3 regions of the Neobacillus sp. GCM10023253 genome follow, and region 3 is predicted to be linked to each of the others. Evidence: riboswitches for the same ligand, from Rfam matches in the RefSeq annotation. Region 3 holds a riboswitch; each other region holds the start of a gene.
What was found. A riboswitch is a leader RNA that binds a small molecule or an ion and turns the genes downstream of it on or off. The one in region 3 is predicted to bind cobalamin.
Positions count from the first base shown of each region.

Region 1: it holds a riboswitch for cobalamin, as region 3 does, so the genes downstream of both, ACFPA1_RS08340 (ABC transporter substrate-binding protein) here and ACFPA1_RS04415 (hypothetical protein) in region 3, are expected to answer to the same signal.
Region 2: it holds a riboswitch for cobalamin, as region 3 does, so the genes downstream of both, ACFPA1_RS18815 (ribonucleoside-diphosphate reductase subunit alpha) here and ACFPA1_RS04415 (hypothetical protein) in region 3, are expected to answer to the same signal.

Region 1 is NZ_JBHSHV010000006.1:184,920-193,160, forward strand. It holds gene cobO (cob(I)yrinic acid a,c-diamide adenosyltransferase) at 1-9, opposite strand, end outside; gene cobT (nicotinate-nucleotide--dimethylbenzimidazole phosphoribosyltransferase) at 38-1,084, opposite strand; gene ACFPA1_RS08325 (cobyrinate a,c-diamide synthase) at 1,081-2,469, opposite strand; gene ACFPA1_RS08330 (heme ABC transporter ATP-binding protein) at 2,456-3,313, opposite strand; gene ACFPA1_RS08335 (FecCD family ABC transporter permease) at 3,317-4,357, opposite strand; gene ACFPA1_RS08340 (ABC transporter substrate-binding protein) at 4,354-5,334, opposite strand; cobalamin riboswitch at 5,502-5,692, opposite strand; gene ACFPA1_RS08345 (hydantoinase B/oxoprolinase family protein) at 5,940-8,129, opposite strand; gene ACFPA1_RS08350 (hydantoinase/oxoprolinase family protein) at 8,131-8,241, opposite strand, start outside.
Region 2 is NZ_JBHSHV010000015.1:36,348-44,588, reverse strand. It holds gene ACFPA1_RS18830 (bifunctional metallophosphatase/5'-nucleotidase) at 177-1,886, opposite strand; gene ACFPA1_RS18825 (flavodoxin domain-containing protein) at 2,047-2,502, opposite strand; gene ACFPA1_RS18820 (ribonucleotide-diphosphate reductase subunit beta) at 2,499-3,536, opposite strand; gene ACFPA1_RS18815 (ribonucleoside-diphosphate reductase subunit alpha) at 3,552-5,840, opposite strand; cobalamin riboswitch at 5,979-6,180, opposite strand; gene ACFPA1_RS18810 (OsmC family protein) at 6,267-6,719, opposite strand; gene ACFPA1_RS18805 (hypothetical protein) at 6,896-7,297, opposite strand; gene ACFPA1_RS18800 (LLM class flavin-dependent oxidoreductase) at 7,591-8,241, opposite strand, start outside.
Region 3 is NZ_JBHSHV010000003.1:832,884-839,753, reverse strand. It holds gene ACFPA1_RS04430 (transglycosylase domain-containing protein) at 1-1,650, shown strand, start outside; gene ACFPA1_RS04425 (ECF transporter S component) at 1,667-2,248, opposite strand; gene ACFPA1_RS04420 (DUF4430 domain-containing protein) at 2,248-2,916, opposite strand; gene ACFPA1_RS04415 (hypothetical protein) at 2,919-3,965, opposite strand; cobalamin riboswitch at 4,352-4,545, opposite strand; gene ribE (6,7-dimethyl-8-ribityllumazine synthase) at 4,683-5,150, opposite strand; gene ACFPA1_RS04405 (bifunctional 3,4-dihydroxy-2-butanone-4-phosphate synthase/GTP cyclohydrolase II) at 5,169-6,362, opposite strand; gene ribE (riboflavin synthase) at 6,400-6,870, opposite strand, start outside.

The DNA.
Region 1 (8,241 bases), on a different contig from region 3:
TTGTTCCATGTGTGAGCCTCCTCGTTTTGTGAAGTTTTCATTCGTCATTTTTTGAAATTCCTGCTGAGTGAAAGGTTGCCATTTCTTTTAGCATTAATGTAGCCGATTGGATAATAGAATGGGAAATGGCTGCACCTGTTCCTTCTCCAAGTCTTAGTCCTAAATCAATAATCGGCTTCTTCCCTAATAGTGAAAGGGCTGTTTTGTGACCAGGTTCAATCGATTGATGCGTGACAATCATATAGTCATCAACACCAGGAGAGATTGATTTGGCAATTAAAGCTGCAACGGTACATATAAATCCATCTACTAGAATCGGTACTCTTTTGTTCGCCGCAGCAAGCATTGCACCTGCTATTCCGGCTATCTCTAGTCCTCCCACTTTTGCAAGGATATCAATTGGATCAGTTGGATTAGGGTTTCTCCTTTCAAGTGCCTGTTTAATAATTTCGGCTTTATGTAATAAGGTTTCATCCGAAATTCCAGTCCCTTTACCTACTAGTAAAGAAATATCTCTACCGCTAAGAACAGCTAAGATGGCACTGCTTGAAGACGTATTTCCAATCCCCATCTCGCCGAGGATGAGACACTGTGCTCCTTTTTTGATGATTTGTAAGCCCTGCTGGTAACCTACTTCAATCGCTTGTTCAGCTTCTTCCCGGCTCATCGCATCCTCACGATAAAAATTGCCAGTACCATAACGAATCTTTTTATTTATTAGACTCTCATGTTCAATATCGTTTACTACGCCGATGTCGATTACCTCAAGTAAGGCACCTATTTGTCTACTAAAGACATTGATCGCAGCACCACCATTTAAAAAATTCCGAACCATTTGCTCTGTCACGGCTTGCGGATAGGCAGAAACACCTTCGTCGGTAATTCCATGATCCGCTGCAAAAACGAGGACTCCAGGTGGTGTTACACTTGGAAATGCTTCGTTTTTCATTTCTGCTAGTTCAATTGCCAATTCCTCCAGCCTCCCAAGGCTTCCGATTGGCTTTGTCAACGTATTAATATAGTCACTAACCTGTCTTCCCATTTCCTTGTTAATTTTTGGAATCGATTCGAAAAGTTTCTTCATCCTATTCTCCTCTTACTAGCTTTAAACTCTAAACATTTTTCAATCCAATTCTCAACCAGCGCTGGATTGGAGCCAAAGTGAAAATGGGTGTAGCCAGCTGCTAAGTTGTGTTGTAGATATCCTTCCTTGCTTACACCCCGCATCCCTTTCGTTTCATAGGCATGTGGCAGCTTCTCTTCGTTAGGCAAAAAGGAGGAATAATGAAATTCATGCCCTCTTGCTTTTTGGTTTTTTAGAATAAAATTGTCATTCAGACCACTAATCTCTCTGTACCCTAGAGCTTGCAAAGATGTTTTCATTTGTACCTCGCCTGGGATTACCCCAATCATTTGATACCTCTTCTTTTCCGTTGTTTCGATTGACTCGGTTAAATACATGAACCCGCCACATTCAGCAAGAGTAGGTAATCCAGCTTCAATTTCATTTTTGATAGAATCCTTTGTCATTTCATTACATTCAAGGACATGAGCGAATTCCTCTGGGAAGCCTCCTCCTATATAAAGGCCATCAACATCTTTTGGCAGTTCTTCATTAGCCAAAGGAGAAAAATAAACAATCTCTACACCATTCGCTTCCAACATTTCTAGATTCTCAGGATAATAGAAATTAAAGGCTTCATCCTTTGCAACTGCCATTTTCATGATCTTTTCTTTCTTCTGTTCAAACATGGAGGTTTTTTCACTTACAGGTAGCGGCTCAGCAACAGCTAATTCAAGCAGCTTGTCCATATCAATCGTCTCTAAAACCAAGTCTCCTAATTGATCGAAAAATGGAATAAGTTCTCCTCGTTCAATAGAAGGAATAAGTCCAAGATGTCTTTCTGGGATTTCAATGTCTAGCTCGCGTTTCAAATAGCCGATCACAGGAACATGACATTCCTGTTCAATCGCTTTTTTGACAAGCTGAAAATGTCCTTCGCTCCCAACTTTGTTGGCAATTACTGCTGCAATCTTGGGCCCTTCTGCAAACATTTGAAACCCCTTCACGATCGCCGCTGCACTTCGGGCCATACTTTCACAATTGACAACGAGCAATACAGGACTTTTGGTTATGATACTGATCTCTGCCGTACTGCCTTCATTCGTTTCCGGACTTTTCCCATCAAAAAATCCCATCACTCCTTCTATAATCGAAATATCAGCTCCACGACTTCCATGCGTGAAAATATCCAAAACTCGATCATGTGTAAGCATCCAACTGTCTAAATTACGAGAAACTCGATTGGTGACAGATTTATGATAAGAAGGGTCAATATAGTCAGGACCGCATTTAAAGCCTTGAACCGTTAAACCGCGCTTTCTTAACGCTGCCATTAAACCAATTGTCAGTGTTGTTTTTCCAACACCGCTTCCCGTACCTGCAACTACTATTCTATTGATGGACATAGCTATTCCTCCGCTTTCTGATGATTCCTTCTTTACCTCTCTTCATAGGAATTGTACGCTCCGCTATACTTTCTCCTTGAAGGATGATTTGTGGTACACCACAAACGGGGTGCACCATTACAATTGGTGTAGTACCGTAGACTTGTTGAATCAAATCTGCTCGAATGATATGCTTGGGAGCTCCAGCCGCTACTACTCTCCCATTATGTAACAGCAGCAATCGATCACAATACAGGGCTGCTATATTTAAATCATGCAGAACCGCGATAACGGTCATATCATCTTCTTGCTGCCATTCTCGAATCCGATCCATCAAAAGTACTTGATGACCAATATCGAGATAGGTGGTCGGTTCATCAAGCATTAGAAGCTTTGGCTGTTGTGCCATCGTCTTTCCAAGAGCTACTCGCTGCCGCTCCCCCCCGCTTAGGCTTTCGAGCAGGCGATCACTCAACTCAGATAACTCCATTTTCTCGATAATGGAATCGATAAGTGGTTCAATTTCTGTTTTTTCTTCACCGAGCCAATTTTGAAAAGGAAACCTCCCCATTTCGATAACCTCTCTTACCGTAAATCCAATTGGAGGTAGAGATTCCTGCTGCAATACTGCCAGCCACTTTGCTAATTCCTTGCGGGTATAAAGTTCAATCTGTTTCCCATTTAATTCAATTCTTCCGGTCGTCGCACGATCCACTCCCGACAATAGCTTTAGCAATGTAGACTTGCCGCTTCCGTTTGGTCCAATGATCCCCAAGCATTCTCCACGTTTGACAGAAAAACTAATTTCATCAAGCACAGACTGGTTATCAAACCGTTTACTTAAGCTTTCCACTTCAATAAGCATCCATCAACTTCCCCCTGTCATTTGCTTGCTTCTACGAAGTAAGTACGCAAAGAATGGAGCGCCAAGAAATGCGGTCACAACCCCGAGCGGAATCTCCGTTGGGCTAAGTAAGGTACGGGCAATCGTATCTGCCCAAAGGACATATATGGCACCGAATATCACGGACAATGGCAGTAATAATCGGTAATCCGGCCCAACTATAAGCCTCACTAAGTGTGGAACGACAAGTCCGACAAAACCAATCGTTCCTACGATTGATACTGCGGCAGCGGTGATTAGGGTGGAAACGACCAACACCACTAGCCGTGTACGTTTAATGTTGACACCTAAATGTGCTGCCTGCCGCTCTCCTAATGCAAACAAATTTAATGTACGTCCATATGACAGCAACACCACGATTCCAATTGCTAAATAAGGCATGAGTACAAAGGTAAATGACCAACCTCTTAGGGCTAAACTCCCCATCAGCCAAAAGACGATTTCATTCACCACTTGATCGGACATTGACACCATAAAGGAAACAAGTGACCCTAGAAAAGCAGAAACGACAACCCCAGATAAAATGATGGTTTCTAGTTTAAATTTGCCATGTACATTTGCTAAACGGAGTACAACAAGTAAACTAATCAGCCCTGTCACAAATGCAACCAGTGGTATCGTCCAATTACCAAATAAACTAGTATGATACCCGAATAAAATGATGAAAGCAGCACCTACCGCTGACCCAGATGCTACCCCTAATGTATACGGATCTGCTAACGGGTTGCGTAACACTCCTTGAAAGCCAGCACCAGCAAGTGATAAGCACGCCCCAACAAGAATGGCAAGAAAAACCCGTGGCAAACGAACTTTTAAAATGATTTGCTCAGCTGATTCAGGCCAGTTGGAATCTATGAGACTATGTAAAAAAGGCAGCTGGTGTAAGAGAATTCCCCAAACTTGCGAAAGCGGCAGATTAGCAGAACCAAGCGATAAACTAATGACCCCTGAGAAAAGAAGGAGAACGAAACCCGCTCCCCCCCATATTGCTAATCTTCTTTTCATTTCTTAAACGATTCCGGATAAATGGCTTCAGCGATTTGCTTCAGTGCATCTGTTATTCTCGGTCCAGGTCTGGACATAATATTTCCTTCGATCCCCGTCAGTCGACCTTCTTGAATAGCTGTAATCTTATCCCAGCCGCTTCTAGATTTAATTAATTCCTCTAGCGGTTTGCCAGACTTATCATCAACAACATTTGCGGAGTAGAGAATGACATCCGGGTTGTCCTGAATGATCTTCTCTTCATTGATGGCATTCCAGCCTTTCATATCTGAGGCAATATTAACGCCGCCAGCCATCGTAATCAGTTCATCCATAAATTCACCCTTGCCAACCGTCCAACCTGGAGAAAATTCAATATAGACTTTTTTCTTATCTTCTTCCTTAATTTTTGCAGCAGCTTCTGTTACTGTGCGAATATCCACCTTCATTTGTGCCACGAGTTCTTCTGCTTTTTCCTGAGTATCTGTAATGATACCAATTTGGATAATATTATTTAAAATATCCTCCATCTTTTTAGGCTCAGTTTTATATAACTTAAGGTCTAAACCACGAAATTTTTCAGCAATATCATCCTTCATTGAAATGCCACCGATTACTAAATCCGGATTAGCCGCTATAATGGCTTCCTCATTTGGCTTTGTCACCCCGCCTACTTTTGGCTTTGCCACTGCTTCTTTAGGGTAATCATCAAAATCAGATACACCGTAAATTTTATCGCCTAGGCCTAGAGCGAAAAGAATTTCTGTCTCCGATGGAGAGGTAGATACAATACGTTCCGGCGCCTTATCAAAAGTTATTTCAGTACCCGTCGCATCCTTCACTGTAAGCGGGTAAACGGTTGCTTTGTCCGTTACCTCTTTCGTTGCTGTTTCGGATTTTTGGTTTTTATCTGCACCTGAAGAATCTTTTGTTGTCCCACATGCGCTGATCGTCACCATCATTACTACAGTCAAAATTAATGCCAAAAACTTTCTCATTACTCAATTCTCTTCCCTTCGTTTATAGTTCGAGATGAGCTTGATATCTTGAAGTCTTTCCCATAACAACGAAAAAGCCCTGCTTCCATTCGGAAACAGGGCGCGCGAAAATCAGAAAAAATAAACATATTTATACTGATTATGCCGATCCTTTTCCGCGAAGGATTTCGTTGGCAAGCTTAATAGGCAGGTTTCCTGGCTTACGGGTAACATGACTTCCTCTCCTTCCCATTCCTTAGCTGGAACAGTGGTATTGCGAGGTTATCCCCGAATAACAGTGGCGGGACCGCGCCGGATTCACACCGGCTTCCCTTTTAACCTTATCCAATGATAAGGCACCTACTAGCTATGTCAGATTCAATTGGTCAAGCAAATTACTCAACTAGTATTATAGCAAATACTTCATGAGAAGCAAATATTTGGTTTAGGGATCAAGGAAAAGACCATGCTTACTAATTAAGAAAGGGGGCACATTTACTTCCTTCTATCATCGATTTGGGGAAAGATATTCCTAATTAAATTAACATAATATAATTATTGATTTAAGAAATAACGACTAACTGAGTCCAGTAAGCTGAACTCAGTTTGTAGTAACTATCTAATGATTAGTTTGTGAGGACATAATCGTTAAATTCTTTAACTTCTTCCGTTAACACGTCTTGTTGCAGCAAGGTGCCGCAGGAAGGACAAATTGCTTCGTGTAGTTCAGCCTTCCCAGATTCCCGGGGCTGGACATAAATCCCCAGTTCAGACATCGTTTCCACTAAATCAGCTTTTCGCTGTACGGCTCCTTCCTTCCAGTTCATATTGCTTTCGGACAGTTCATGATCGCAGAAGTTACAAGAAACTAATTTTTTGCCTGCTTTATGGACAAATTTTAACGGAACCTTTAATTTCTCCTGTTCAGAGACCTCAACTTCAGGATTCCGGCCGATCCGGTCACGACGAATGGAGCGGCGTTTTTCATGGCTTGCCTCTAAGTCAACTCTTCGTTCAGATGCATTCCAGATTACTCCATACGCTTTTTCAGCCAGATCAGGGGTAATATATTCATCCTGTAAATCTTTTTCCACTATCGCAATCGGACGCAATAACGGATCTCCGATTCCGGCCCCACCGCCTGTCACTTGCTTAAACACTGCCTTTGGTCCAAGAGGCATTCCGGCAATATGGTTGGGAAGGGTCGTATAATTGGTAAGCTCATTAGGAATTGGCAGACGTCCATGTTCAGCAATGAACTGGTTGATATCAAATTCATCAATCTTATTAAAAGAACTCGTTCCACCCGGGTATCCGCCCAGAGTGCCATGTGCAGGCATTTCGGCACAGGCGTTTTCAATGGTACCGAGTAATCCTTGATTGTTGTACGGCATCCAGGCATAATCCATTCCCTGACCGCCGCGATGATATCCGGGACCTCCGGAATTCACGTTAATTTTTCGGTAAAAATAAAACATCGGGTACAGCCCTTCATTTGTTTCCACATCAGGAATTCCATTATTCTGCTGCATTTCAAATGCGCCAATATCCAGTCCATCGCAGGTAGCCTGGGCACCCACACCGCCAGAACCGCAATCAAATGCAGGAAACGCTGTATACTGGCCATATTGATCCAACCCGACCCAAGAATTCCCCGGCCAATTGTTGTGACCAATCGCAGCAACCCGGTTCCTAAGCCAAGGATTTTCGCTGAGCTGCAACGCTTTAAAAATTCCCTCGTAAAAAGCTTTACCCGCTTTTCCTGTTGTTTCCATGTGCCCGCACGAAACAGGAGCCGGGATCACAGGGTTTACAATCGTTCCAGGCGGTCCGAGTTCAATTGTGAGCGGTCGCAGCATTCCTGCATTGACCGGGATATCACAGCCAATGGTCATCGCAATGACGCCATACAATCCTCCATAAATAGCACCTGGTCCCGCATTGATAAACCCATCTGCCTGTGGGGAGGATCCACTTAAATCAACATGGAGGTGATCTTCTTCCACTGTTAATTTACATTCCACCGGATAGAGATTATCTGCTCCATGACCATCGTACTCCACCCATTCTTTTGTGTGATAAACTCCATTTGGAATATCCCGGATGCGTTTGCGAATCGTTTGTTCAGCTAAATCCTTGTTAATTTCACAATACCGCTTGTAATCCTCTAAACCGTATTTATCTATCAGCGCATTAACCCTTCGTTCGGCGGTAATATTGGCGGCGATTAAACTTTTCACATCATTAATGACAGGGATTGGAAGGCGAACATTGTTCATCAGGATCCTTTGGATATCCCGATTCATTCTTCCTCTTTCCATAATCCGAACAGCAGGGAAGCTGATTGCTTCACTATATACATCATAAGCTGCAGGCGCCCATCCACCTGGCGACATTCCGCCAACATCGAGAACGTGAGCGTTAGAAAATGACCATCCGACCAATTCATCCTGATAAAAAATCGGTGAGATAATCCCAACATCCCCTTGGTGAATAGCCCCGGCGGAATAAACATCATTACAAATAAAGGCGTCCCCCGGATGAATATCCTCGAGCTCATATTCCCGTAAGACAGCTTGTACGCCAATTAACGAAGAGCCAATATGGGCTACAACGTAACCGGAAAAAGCAATATGTTCACCATTCACATCAAAGACAGCTGTGGAAAAATCCTGCGCCTCCGTTAAGACTGGAGAACCGGAAGTCCGCAATAGTGTGGTAGCCATCTCTTCCACAACACTTTTCAACCGTGATTGAATCACCTGGGCGGTAAATGCATCAAACTCTTTTTGTGGTTGGACTTTTTCCATTGCCATATTATTTGCCTCCTTGACCTTCGGTAACTAACGTTTTTTGTTCGTTCTCCACAGTTTCAAGTGTCAGACAATAGTTGCCATATTGATCCACCCTGATGTAGGCATCCTCAGG
Region 2 (8,241 bases), on a different contig from region 3:
TTACTATAATCATGTTATCCATTATAGCATGGTGTTTCGTGACACGAAACGTATTTTTATTGCTAGAATTCTATATTTTTTACATAAAAAGGGGAATCTTACCATAAGTAAAATTCCCAACTGTATTAACATAGTTTTTCTGGATTTCTTTTTTAGCCTTCAAATACGTCCAGCTATTAATTTGCCAGATTTACGATGCGCCCCTCCAAACTTGGATTGACGGTTTTATCTTCTTGGGCGCTTACATATTCAGTAAAGGTTTCCCAGTCCACATATCCCGGCTCGCTGACACGGCCTTCACTGTACGCTTTCGCGAAAACAGTAAAACCGTCTCCGCCTTTTGCTGTGAAGGTGTTCGTGGCAACGACATAAGTTTTATTCGGATCAACAGGAACATAATTAACGCCATCCTCTTTTACATCGATCGATTTCACCCTTTGGCCAACAGGTTGACTGCTGTCATAGGTGAATTTCAAACCGGATACTTGCAGGAACCCTCCAAATGCCTTAGGTGCGTCTTTCACGCTGATTTCCAGAGCCTCTTTAATTTCCGCACCCGTTAATTTCATGATGCCCAGTGAGTTTCCAAACGGCATAATTTCGAATACATTCGCCAAGGTAATATTCCCCGCAGGCACCGTGGCCCGAATCCCGCCGCCATTTTGGAAAGCTATGACGGTATCAGGATTGATTGTTTTTGCTTTGGCCAGCATTCCATCCGTAATTAAGTTACCCAGATTGGTTTCAACTGTTCGGGCAGGCGGATTGCCGCCGATTAAGTCAACCGTTGTTTTACCAATCACGGTCTTTTGCATTTCTACTACAGCTGGCTTGTATTTAGTTTCGAGTATCTGTGCGGCCTCGGGGTCATCCGGGATGACATAAGCGTTATTCACTTTTTGATCAAGGTCAATAAGCTTGCCACCAAAATTTACGATTTTTCCTTTTTTATCAAATTGAACATCCAGTGTACCCAAAAATTTGCTGTATTCATTGGCTTGGACAATAACCGTTGGCTCCTTGCCGGCCTCTACCATGACCGGTTGGTCCAGTTTAGTATGGGTATGGCCGCCGACGATGATGTCAATTCCGTCGACTTCCTTGGCTAATATCAGGTCGTTATCCCCGCCGCCATCATCGTACCCGATATGAGTCAGAGCAATAATTTTGTTGACGCCTTTTTCTTTGAACGATTTGACTGCTTGTTTTGCCTCTTCTAGATAATTTTGAAAAGCCACATCAGGACCTGGGCTGGAGATGTCCACGGTTTCGGCAGTCGTCAATCCAAAAATCCCGATTCTCTCCCCGTTTACCTTTTTAATAATGCCATTGTAAATTTCGCCATTTCGCTTGGGATTGTTTTTTATTTCATCGCTAAAATACGGGCTTATATTTCCATCCTTTTTAAAATCAACGTTGGCGCTGACAAACGGGAATCCTGCCTCTTTCACAAAATTCGCCAAGGTGGCAGTTCCTTTGTCAAACTCATGGTTGCCGAATGTCATCGCGTCATAGCCCGCAAGATTCATAAACTCTAGATCCGCAAGTCCCTCATATTCGTTAAAATAAAGTGTGCCGCTAAAAACATCCCCAGCATCCAATAAAAGTGAACCTGGATGTGCTTCGCGCACTTGTTTAATAGCAGTTATCCTTCTTGCAATATTGTCTAAATGTGCATGGGTATCATTGGTGTGCATGATAGTCAACGCATAGTTGCTTTTGTCATTATTATGTAGAGTAGATTCATAAGAGGCATTAGCTTGTGCTTTTGCTGGCAGTACGGGAAGTTCTTTAGGGGCTGCAAGAGCAGCAGTGGCAGTTGTCATCATGGCGGCGGCAGTTAATACAGAGAAAAACTTACGGTAAAGCGTTTTTTGAACTTTCACCCAATCGCCTCTTTACATATAAATTTTTTACCTTGGCGTATGAAATATTACACCACTTTTATTCTAGCAAATTTTCCAAGGAATTTCCTTCCTTTTAAGATAGGACTAAAATTAAATTCAAAAATGCGAGAACTATTTTTAAATTCTCGCATTTCTTTGTTTACGAACCCAAAGCAATTCTTTGGTTGATTCGTTGTACAATAGCATCCACAAACTTCCTGCATCGCTCTAAGTCCTTCGCCTGCGGAATCACTTCAATTTTAAGAGTGGCCGCCAAGTTCGTCTGAACATAAAGCATATCCCTGAATTCATCAACTGCCCCGCAAAACCTTGGGTACCCGCTGTCGCCAGTCCCTGCTGCTCCCGTGATCATACCTCTGACCTCCAATTTTTCAAAAGCGCGGTACAGTTCCATCATTTCATATGGGATTTCCCCATTTCCCCACGTATAGGTTCCAATCACGATCGTATCAAACCTCGCTAAATCCCAAACCGGAAATTGGTCGACACGGAATAAGGCTGTATCGCTATTTATCTGTAAAAATAAACGCCACAGCAAATAGGCTAATTCCTCCGTATTCCCTGTTTTTGAAGCATATATGATGGCTATTTTCATAACTCATCGAACCCATTTGATTGGGTGACTTTGGAATAGGTCCGCGGCTTCTGCTCAAAGAAGTCAGATTTTGTTCCGTTCAGCATTTCATCACTATACACATGGATCCACGGCATCGGATTGGTCCTATCCTTGTATAAATTTTCAAGGCCAAGCTGACGCAGGCGCTTATTGGCAAGGTATTCCGTGTATTCTTCGTATTCTCCCAAATCAATCCCGTTAATATCCTTCAAAATGAATGAAGCCCACTCTTTTTCCAGCGCAACAGCTTGTCCAATCGATCGATAGACATAGTCCATATTCTCTTGGGTAAACAGCTCCGAGTTTTCAGTTAATAGAATCCGAATAAACTGGGCCATGAAGTAGGCATGCTGCATTTCATCCCGCTGAATATAGCTGATCATCGTGCTCGTTTTCAGCATTTTCTGCTGCTGGGCAAGATGATAGAAAAAGGCAAAGCCCGCATAAAAATAGATCCCCTCGAGATTTATTGAGTTTACACTTAATTCAAATAAATGTTGTGCTGTGGGCTTTTCACGAAATCGTTCATACGCATCTAAAATCAGCTGGTTCCGTTTTTGTACAATCGGGTCACTTTTCGCCTGATTAAACCGCTCATTCTGCTCTCTTAACGGAACTAGCGAGCTCAAAATATACGAATAGGATTCATTGTGGATTGCCTCTTGCTGGGCAATCACTGCAAAAATTGCTTTAAAGCTGGAATCGGTCACATAATCCATTACTTGTGTCATCGTTGGTGTTTGCAGACTGTCTAGTGATGCTAGCTGGGTATTGATCCGCAAAAATACATCTTTTTCAATGTCACTAAGCAGGTCCCATTGTTTTATGTCATCCTGCATATTAATCTCTTGAGCTTTCCAAAAATTTGATAACAAAGTTTGATATAAATCATACATCTGCGGATAAGCAATATCATTCCAATTCAGCAAACCCGACGACTGGCCATTGATGATGCCGGTTGACTTATTGGGAAACTCTGGATTCAAAAGTTTAATTTTTTTCAAAAGTTTCATCTCTATTTCCTCCTGTCAGCTATGACAAGCTTCGCATTCTTCGATTTCCGTTTGCGAAGTGCTTCTAACGTAGTACGTCGTCTTCAACCCCTGCCTCCATGCTTCCATATGAAGGTTTAACAGTTCTTTCGCCTTGATATCATGTCGGACATAAAGGTTAAAGCTGATTGCTTGGTCAATATGGCGAGCGCGGGCAGCATTTTGTTGAATGCTCCACTGCTGATCCAGCTCGTGCCTTGCCCGGCGGTAATAGAGATACGTTCGATGGTTCAAATCCGGTGCTGTTACTTTAAACTTAAAGTTTTTCTTTTCCTCCGCGAATTCAACAGAGTAAATTGGGTCAATACCGTCGGTTGAGCCTCCAATTTTAGCTGTTGATGAATTCGGAGCGATGGCCATCAACCAGCCATTCCGGAGCCCGTGCTGAGCTACCTCCTTTTTTATCTCCAGCCACCGTTCAGAGCGGTAATTTTTACGCTCAAAATACTCCCCGGTCTGCCACTCCGAACCATGGAACTGACTGTAAGCTCCTTTTTCACGGGCCAATTCCATTGAGGATCGAATGGTATAGTAGGCAATCTCCTCATAAAGCTCGTCCGCAAATTCAACAGCCCGCTCCGATTCCCAGTGTATCCCCTTCAACGCTAAAAGATGATGCCATCCAAACGTACCGAGACCGATAGCCCGGAATTTTTGATTCGTCAGCTGCGCCTGTCCTACCGAAATGGTATTTAAATCAATGACATTATCCAGCATTCTGACCTGGATACGGACCAAACGCTCCATTACCTTAGCCGGGACTGCTTTTGCAAGATTAATAGACGATAGATTACATACCACGAAATCACCAGGTTTTCGAACAATTACTACATTTCCTTCTTGATCCTGGTATTCGTTAACAATTTTCGTCGCCGACATATTTTGCGTGATTTCCGTACAAAGGTTGCTGCAGAAAATCGATGTGCGGCCCTTTCCTAATAGATGTTTATTGGGATTTTGCCGGTTGACTTCGTCCCGATAAAACATGTACGGGGTCCCTGTTTCCAATTGCACCATCATGATTCGCGCCATAATCTCCATAGCCCTATATGTTTTTCGCGGCAATAAGGGATGGTTAACAGCCTCTTCATATTTATCCCTAAAATATTTCCGGTCAATTTCATCATAAAAATCCTCTAGCCCTAGCGGATTCCCATCGGCATCTTTCCAGCCCATTACCTGCTTCACTTGATGAGGACAAAAGGTATGCCACTCGCCGATGCTTCTGCCATCCCCATCGGTCTCCTGCAGTTTTTTCATAAAAAGATCCGGCACGCAGACTCCTGTAAAAATATCATGTGCTTTCCGGCGTTCGTCCCCATTGTTCGTTTTCAAATCCAGAAATCCGTTCATCAAATCCTTATGGAATAAATCCATATAAACGGCAATCGCGCCCTGACGCTGCCCTAATTGATCAACACTTACTGCAGTGTCATTAACTAGTTTGATCCATGGTACAACACCAGAGGAATTTCCTTTAAATTTCTTAATATCAGAACCCAGTGCCCGGACTTTTCCAAAGTAAATCCCAATCCCACCGCCATCTTTGCTCAATCTAGCAATATCCCAATTGTTTAAATAGATGCCATCAAGCGAATCGTCCACCGTATCAATGAAGCAGGAAGACAGCTGGCCAAAGCTTTTTCCGGCATTCGCCAAGGTGGGTGTGGCTACAGTCATGTATAAATTGCTAAGTGCCCAGTAGGCTTCCTTCACAAGCTTTAATCGATGGTCCTTGTCCTCATTTTTCATGATTGTCATGGCAATGATCATGAAACGTTCCTGCGGTAGTTCGAAAATGTTTCGATTATGGTCCCGGGCAAGATAACGGTCTGCCAATAGGAATAACCCTATGTAATTAAATAACTCATCCCGCTCAGGATTAATCTCTTTCGCTAATTCCTCTATTTCCTCTTTCGTATATAGATTTAATAGGTCACTAGAATAAATCCCTATACTACTTAAATGTATAATTAAGCCGTGTAGATCCCCATATTTTAGTGAAGAATCATAGCCTCTATTCTCTGCTGCATGAATATAGAGTTCATACAGATATAAGCGGGCCGCAACAAAAGTCCAATCCGGCTGGTCCATTGCAATTTTGTTGACTGCATATAATAATCCCTGCTGATTTGCCTCCAATGCTGACCCATCCAGCTCCATGATTTGTTTTTGCAGCTCCATCGTATCCACTCCGTATTTATCGGATGCCTGCCTAATCGTCTCAAATACTTCCTTTATTTCTGTCTTAACCTGTGTGGTCATGTCACTTTCCTCCTAAAAAAATAAAAAATCCGCTCCGGCGAGAACCGAGCGGATGAAACGAGCACACAACAAAAGGGAATAACCAGGCCATGTCTTCCTTTTGTTGCCGTCGTTTCCTCTTCTCAATCCCCGAAGAAGTTGAAACATCTTAAGAAAGACAGGTCTCCTGACTTATGCATCACTCTACTCTAAGCCCTTCCCGTATAAGCACCTATTTTCATAAGCATTCTTATACAGTGGTTTGCTCATTTCGTCAGCATTTACAGTTGCGGGGGCAGTTCCGGCATCACACCGGATTCCCTATTAAGCCGTGTTCGGCATCTTCCCTTAAGGCTAACACAATATATAGTTTTCGATTTTACAAATCAAACAACATATAGAAAAACTAATATCAATATTAGTACATGCCCATTTTTTGGTCAAGTATTATTTTCCATCAACAACAACATTTGGTTCAACTGAAAAATTGATGCTCGGCCGCAATGTTTGCGAAATAAAGCAAGCTTTTTCAGCTCGAACTGCAATCTCTTGCAATTTTTCTGGAGAGATTCCAGAGTCACTACTAATATAAAAAACTGGGCGATGGATAATTTGTTTAAACTTCAATTTACCATCCTCCCTGTCGACAACACCCTCAGAAACAACCTCGAGTTTTTCTACCTCAATTTTTCGATTCCCCAGCATCGCCCCTAGTGTAATCATATAACAATTATTGGAAGAAGAAATAAGCAGCTCCTCTGGATTTGAACCGATTCCTGGACCCTCCATATCCGCCGGTGCCGAAACAGCGATATCAAGACCACCGTTTGTCTGAATATGCCCCTTCCCATTCCGATCTCCCTGCCAGCTGCCATTTACTTTAAAGTGAAAACTTTCCATTTTGCAAATACCCCTTTATCATTTTTTATGAAACCATCCTTATTAACCTTTCAACAAAAATTCCGAAAACCCTGCAAAAAATGACAAAAAGGAATCTTACACTTTTCAATGTAAAATTCCTCCAATTTTCCCTTTAATGTGCATGGTGATTATGATGGCGGTGGAACATTTGATGATTAGAATCCACTGCCATGATCAAAACTCCTAAGCCTATCTCCACAATCCCAACAATCATTAAAATCGGCAATAAACCGCTTCCTGTTCCAATCCAATAGACTTGGGGCCACAATAAACAGGACGAGTGCCAAGCCAAGCAGCAAGGTCGCTGCTCCTGCGAACCGATGAAGCTTAAATGCTGGAATTGCCGCCAATAAACTGCCTACTCCAATCACTGTCAACAAAACGATACCGGGAATGAAATAGTCCCTGAATGGAGTATTTTTCAAGAGCTCAACTGATAGCTTGAAACCATCTCCATCGGGCGCCACAATCAGCCCCAGTCCAACCGCAATCGCTGCAGTCCCCACCAATGTCAACACTATGCCGGCCATGTTGGATAAAACCTTCGTTTTGTCCATTTTCTCCATCTTCTTTCGTTTTGATTTGGAAAAATCGTATGGCGAATCAAAATGGAGTATTTTTCCTATCTTTATTTTACACTTATATTTGAAAAATCGTAATATTAGCAAGAAATACGTCGCAAAAAATTCTTATTTGAAACATAACCTTTTCCGCATTCTCATTTTTTTAATGACATTTTGTGTACCACCTCCTAATTTCACATTTTTCCATTATTCTATTACAAATTTGATTATAAAAAAAAACGCAAATATGCTGCGGCTACCCGCAAGATATTTGCGCTTTTTATTTCCTATTTCCCGTCCACAATTTCCTTTAATATCTCATACGACCGTTTTTGTTTTTCAACATCATAGATATAGGTAACAGCCATAAGTTCATCCACATTATATTTTTCCTGAAATGCTGACAACTGCTCCCGGACGGTCTCTTTACTTCCCAACATCGTCATTCTGGACATGGACATCACCATTTCCTTCTCCATTGGAGTCCAAATTTGTTCCATATTTTCAACCGGCGGCTGCAATGGCATGCGGGAACCGCGAACAACATTTAGGGAAAATTGCCGCATCGTAGTTGATAAGAAACTTGCTTCCTCGTCTGTTTCGGCAGCAACCACGTTTAAACAAACCATCATGTATGGCTGATCCAAATACTCAGACGGCTGGAACCGGCTGCGATAAATCGAAATCGCATCCTCCATGTATCTTGGCGCAAAGTGGGAGGCAAAAACATATGGAAGTCCCAGACTTGCCGCCAAGTAAGCAGAATCTGTCGAGGAACCAAGAATATAAATAGGGATATTCGTTCCTGCCCCAGGATATGCACGGACATAACCTTGCTGGTCTTCAGGTCCAAAATACGTTTGCAACGCTTTAACATCATCAGGAAACGTAAAGACAGAATCATTTTTCGAACGTCTTAGTGCATTTGCTGTCATCAT
Region 3 (6,870 bases):
GCTGAGGAATTATTTTTAGCGGTAAAAATTGAACAAGTTTATACTAAAGACGAAATTCTGCAAATGTATCTGAACCAAGTTTATTTCGGCAGCGGTGCCTGGGGAATTGGCAATGCCTCAAAGAAATATTTTAATAAGGATGCCAAGGACATGACCATTAGCGAGGCGGCAATGATTGCCGGTCTTCTGCATGCGCCGAATTATCTTGATCCTTATAGAAATTATAAGGGAGCAATGGACCGAAGAGATGTCGTGTTGGGTAAAATGAAAGAACTCGGGATGATAACCACAGCCCAGTACAGCCAGGCTAAAAAAGAAAAAATCCGCCTGCATGACGGTGGTGGCAGCTTCGTAGAGCGGAAATACCCTTATTATGTTGATGCTGTTTTAAACGAAGCCATTTCCCGATACGGCCTGACACAGGATGAAATTTTAACAAGAGGCTACAGAATTTATACGGAAATGGATCAAAATTTACAGGCGGGCCTAGAAAAGGTTTATGCTAATAAATCCTTGTTTCCTAGAGGGATGGGGGGAGAAACCGTCCAAAGCGGCTCTGTCTTGATGGACCCAGCATCAGGCGGTGTGCTTGCCCTCGTTGGCGGACGCGGTGAACAAGTGTTTCGCGGCTTTAACCGGGCGACGCAATTAAAGGCGCAGCCAGGTTCTTCAATCAAACCGTTGGCCGTCTATACAGCAGCTCTTGAGGAAGGTTATACTTATTCGTCTGAGCTGGTCGATGAGCCGCTTACATTTGGCAATTACAAGCCGGAAAATTTCACAAAAACATATCAGGGCAAGGTTCCTTTGTATAAGGCTTTGGAAGACTCCTTAAATGTTCCGGCCGTATGGCTGTTGGATCAGGTTGGTTTAAACAAGGGGCTTGATACCTTGAAACGTTTCGGAATTCCTGTAGAAAAAGAAGATAGAAACCTAGCAGTTGCACTTGGTGGGATGAGTAAAGGCGTTTCCCCTCTGCAGATGGCCAATGCTTACACTGTTTTTCCAAATGGCGGGAAGCGTCAGGACAGCCATTTGATTACAAAAATTGTCGGCCCAACAGATAATATTATTGCTGAGCGGGAAGCTAAAACAACCAAAGTGACCTCCAAAAAGGTGGCAAATGAAATGACCTCCATTCTTCTAAATGTGGTTGAATCTGGAACAGGTCAAAAAGCCCGCATCCCGGGAGTACAAATTGCCGGGAAAACCGGTTCAACTCAGCTTCCGTTTGCTGATATAAACGGCACGAAGGATCAGTGGATGGTCGGCTATACGCCAAATCTGGTAGGGGCCATTTGGATTGGTTTTGACCAAACGGACCGCCAGCACTACCTGCCAAGCTCAAGTTCTTCAAATGTCGTGCCTATTTTTAGAGAAATCATGAGAACATCAACAACCTCTCTTCCAAAAGAAAATTTTGATGTTGTGTCCATAAATGCTAAGCTAGCCGGGGAAACAAACCCTGCTGCAAACATACAAGACCAGGCAGAAGAAATTGGTAAAGAATTAAATGATAGTGCCAAAAAGATTGGGAACACGATAAAAGAACAAGCACCTGAATGGAAAAAGGGTTTGGAGGAAGTACTCTATAATGTTGGCGAAAAGGTCGACTCGTTGATTCAAAAACTGCAGAGTATGCAAAAATAGCACGCCGCTTGGCGTGCTATTTATCATCTGTTAACTCGATTGGGTTTTGATGAAATGTTTTTTCCTTATGCCTTTGTAAAAGCTTTAGCAGGACTGGACCAAGAGTTAAATAAAACAAAAAGTTGCCGGCCGCATGATATAAATCAAACGGGATCCCTCTTAGGTAGTAAACCCAAAAAGCAGCCGGGCCGCCAATGATGAAAACGTTTAAGGATACCATGAATCCAAAAAACAGCCCGGTAAAACCGGCGTATACCGATAAAAGCAGATGGGGAATTTTCTCATAAAACCTTCCAATTACGCCCGATACAACGGCAACTGCTCCCCATGCTATCAGCTGCATAACAACAAAAGGACCAAAGCCCAACACCAGGTTTGAACCCAAAACCGTCAGAACTGCAATAATCAGACCAAACCTTACTCCATAAATCAAGGCAGAGCAAATTATTATAACCGTTGATGGCTGGACGTTTGGAATCATCCCCATATAAATCCTGCCAACAATACTCAAGGTTGCTAAGCACGCCATCAAGGTCATGTTTCTTAACGTTAAAAGGTTCCGCACCCTGGGCCTAAATATGGAAAGAACGCTTTCCATCACTTGTCCTCCCTATAATCAACAACATAATTCCACTCTAATGTGTCGCCAGGATTAACATCCTTTACGCCGGATGAGCGGTCTCCTTTGACTCCATTTATTCTGTAGCTCCATCCGCTGTATGGCCCTTTGTCAAACTCACGCCAGCCGCCAATACCTTTTGTATATAGCGTGGCACCTGAACCAGTAGTTTCCAGCTTTATGCCGGCCTCTTGACAGACTTGTTTTAAAACATCAGCCGCTTTCGTTTGATCGTTTATTTCAACTGACCGCGGTGCAATTAAATAGCCATCAGGCGTCTTTACTGAAACAGTTACTGTGTCTTGCTTTTTTTCTTCGACCGGTGCAGATGCTGGTGCCATACTGCCCGCTGGCTGCTGCGTTACCGTTGAAGTTTGTTTTACAGGCTGAGTAGTAATTACTTTTACGGTTGAATTCTTTCCAGCGGTATCAGATGACGTTGCTTCTGCATTTGAAACAATCCCTTCCACATTCTCTACAGTTTCGGCAGCGGTTTGCTGATCCTGCTGGACTTGTTTAACCTGTGGGGTGGTTGTTGTTGTTGTAATCGTTTTGCCCGGAGTATAGCCATATAAAGCATAGCCAATCCCGCCGATAACCAAAAGCCATGATGCAATATCACCGATGATTTTCTGCCAGCCTTTCATGGTTACACCCCCAAGAACTTTCTTCTAAGAACTAAAGCCAGTGCCCCAATAAATGCGGTAGTGCCTCCTACCTTAAGGTTATTGGAATTGATGGTACCACTTTCTTTTTCAACTTTTACCTCAACTTTGGGTTCACCCGCTGCTGTTTGAACCGCGGCAGGCTGCTGGACGACTATCACTTGCGGCTGTGAAGATGTATTTCCTGCAGCTCCAGCTGTGCCAGCATTATTGTTTGTAATGATTTCTCTAATTACCTCTTTCGTTGACTCTGGGACAGGTAATTTTGAAACGTCTGTTGTCGGCGTAACAGTCACATAATTATTGTTGTTTACTACTGTTGGTGTTGGAGCAGGTGTTGATGGTTGGGCTGGTGTTGATTCAACTGGCAGTGGTGCAGCGAAGTGAAAAAGCCTATCACCATTCTTAAATAGGTCATATGCTACTAGCGCTTGAAATGCCTGTTCAGTTGCCATTGAGTTTTCGGCTGTTTCACTTTTCAGCCATTTAAAACCATCTTCCCATGGCTGTGTCTTATATGACAGCAATGCTTTAACTGGATTAGTTGACCCCTTAACAAAATCACCTGCGGTCGGGTCAACTCCTACTGATGATAAACCAATAATTGCTTGAGAGGTAGAGTTGGCGTTATCACCACTGTAAGAATCGCCGAATTCCGCGTTAGCACCTTCTGAAGTCTTTAAGAAATTTACAGCATTATCAATATCAGCCTTTACAACAGGATCTTCTTTGTGGGCAGATAAGGCGGTAAGCGCCATACCTGTAGAATCAACGCTAGCCGTACCATCCCAGCCTGCCCATCCGCCTGTTGGCAGATCAGAGGCTGTAATCTTATCAATCAGCTTCTGCTTAGTCCATAGTGCATCAGCTGGAATATCGTACTCACCTGAATCTAAAGCGATTAAAGCGTAGATATAAGCTGTTGTAGAGGTTAATGTTGTATCACTATAAGCCTTATTAATTAGGTTCTGACCTTTATAATTTTGCGGGTTTTCCCCTAGTGCACGAAGTGCTAATATAATCTTATGCAATTCAGTACCCTTCACATCTCCTGTTAAACGAACATCTAACTTATCAAGATAAGCTGTCTTATTAGATGCTGTCAGCTTACCTGCTCTACCGAGAGTTATTATATGCCAATCTGAGTCTAATACTGACGATTGAACATGCAGTGCTGTCTTGTGAATCTGGTCTGAAACATTCTCTTCGGCGTACACATTAATTGGCAGCGAAAGGGCCAGTGCACCAATTAACATGATTGATTTAATCTTGGTTAGTTTCAATTTCTTCTCTCCCTTTCTATCTTTACCCCAAAATTGGCATAAAAAAATCCTCCTATCAGTTAGGAGGAGGTGTTATGTATGCTAAGTAACAAACGAGTGACGTTTCCTGCTTAACACTCTCCTATCCACGTAGGCATTTGTGTTTAAAAACAGGCAGGTTTCCTGGCTCATGGTCATTGCTTCCTATGTCTTCCCATCTATTAAGACAGTGACATCGTATAGGTTGCTCCCATTTACAGTGGCGGGACCGCGTTGGCTTTTAACCAACTTCCCTATTAAGCTAAGAGTCTTGTTTTAAGACTTTAGCACCTGTTTTTTAAAGATTATTTTTTTATGCTGTTATTATTATAGTAAAAGTCTGGTTCATTTGTACATGTTTTTGTTTTTGCTTTCTTTTTTATAAATCAATTTATTGAATTAAACAAGCAAGGAGCAACCCTAAAAAGGTGCCCCCTTGGCCTTCTGTTATTCAAAATTTCTTGTTAGGTTGGCCATTTCGATGGCGCCAGAAGCAGCATCCCAGCCTTTGTTGCCTGCTTTTGTACCAGCCCGCTCGATTGCCTGCTCGATTGAATCTGTGGTTAATACTCCAAAAATAACCGGAATGCCAGTATCAAGCGTGATGCGGGATACTCCTTTAGCGACTTCATTACATACGAAATCAAAATGTGGTGTGGAACCACGGATAACTGTACCTAGTGTGATAACTGCATCATATTTTTTACTGTCTGCCATTTTTTTAGCGATTAATGGAATCTCAAATGCGCCTGGAACCCACGCGACATCCACATCAGATTCATTCACTCCATGGCGCTTTAAAGCATCCTGTGCCCCAGACAATAATTTGCTTGTAATAAACTCATTAAAACGTCCTACTACAATTCCGACTTTCAGTCCTGTACCAACTAAATTTCCTTCAAAAATATGTCCCATTTCTATTCCTCCGTATTTTTAATAATGAAGCAGATGGCCTAATTTATCATGTTTGGTTTTTAAATAGCTTTCATTTTCGGGTCTCATTTCCATTTGCAGCGGTACCCGCTCGACGACTTCCAGGTCGTAGCCCTTTAGGCCCTTAATTTTACGCGGATTATTCGTTAATAGCATCATTTTTCTGATACCAAGATCTCTTAAAATTTGTGCACCAATTCCATAATCCCTTAAATCAGGCTTAAAGCCGAGTTTTTCATTTGCCTCTACCGTATCATAGCCTTGTTCCTGAAGCTGATAGGCCTTCATTTTATTAAGGAGCCCGATGCCTCTGCCTTCCTGGCGCATATACAACAGCACACCATTTCCGGCTTGTTCAATCTGCATCAGGGCGGCGTGGAGCTGCGGACCACAGTCACAGCGGTAAGACCCAAAAACATCACCCGTTAAGCATTCCGAATGAACCCTGACCAGAATTGGCTTCTCCGGGTCAATTTCACCTTTAATGAGAGCAACATGCTCTTTGTCGTCTACCATATTTGAATACCCGATTGCTTTAAAATCGCCATATTCAGTCGGCAACTTGATTTCCACTTCCCGCTTTACCAATTTATCCTTTTGATTTCGGTATTCAATTAGATCTTTGATCGTAATCATTTTCAGGCCTAGCTTATCGGCGATTTTTCTTAGCTGCGGTACCCGGGCCATCGTCCCGTCTTCATTCATGATTTCACAAATGACGCCAGCAGGCTTGGCTCCAGATAGGTTTGCAAGATCTACTGCTGCTTCTGTGTGACCTGTTCTTCTAAGGACGCCGCCTTTTTTAGCGATAAGCGGAAAAACATGGCCAGGTCGTTTAAAATCGGCAGCTTTTGACTGAGGATCAATCAAATTCATGATTGTCGCAGACCGTTCAAAGGCCGAAATACCTGTTGTAGAATTTTTATGATCAATGCTGACTGTAAAAGCAGTCCCATGCGGGTCGGTATTGTTCGCTACCATCGGCATTAAATCCAGTTTTTTTGCTAATTCTTCCTCAATCGGAACACAGACAAGGCCTCTCCCATGCGTTACCATCAAATTGATAACCTCAGGAGTCGTTTTTTCGGCAAGCGCTATGAAATCTCCTTCATTTTCCCTGTCCTCATCGTCGCAAACAATGATAACCTTCCCTTGTTTCAATTCTTCGATTGCTTCTTCAATCCTGTCAAACATACCGTATCACTCCTTTGTTCAGTTTTTTCATGCAATTTTATAAAAATCCATTCGCTTCTAAAAATTGAGCCGTAATACCTGATTGGCCTTTAGGCTTCTGATTGTTCGAAAAATTATTCATAAAATGAGCGACATACTTTCCAATCATATCGCATTCCAAATTTACAATCTCACCCGGTCCTTTGTTACCGACCACAGTTTCCGACATCGTATGGGGAATTAGCGATAAGGTAAACGAGTTTTCGGTTACTCCAAATACCGTTAAGCTTGTCCCATCCACTGTTATGGAGCCTTTATAAATGATGTATTTCAATATTTCCGGCTCGGTCTCAATTTCATAATAGACAGCATTTTCAAGGGCATTTTTACTTTTAATAACCCCGGTGCCATCGATATGCCCCGACACAATATGACCGCCAAACCTTCCACCGGCCGCCATTGCTCTCTCAAGATTTACTTTTGAGCCGCGCTTTAACGAATTTAAACTAGAGGCTTTAACCGTTTCCGG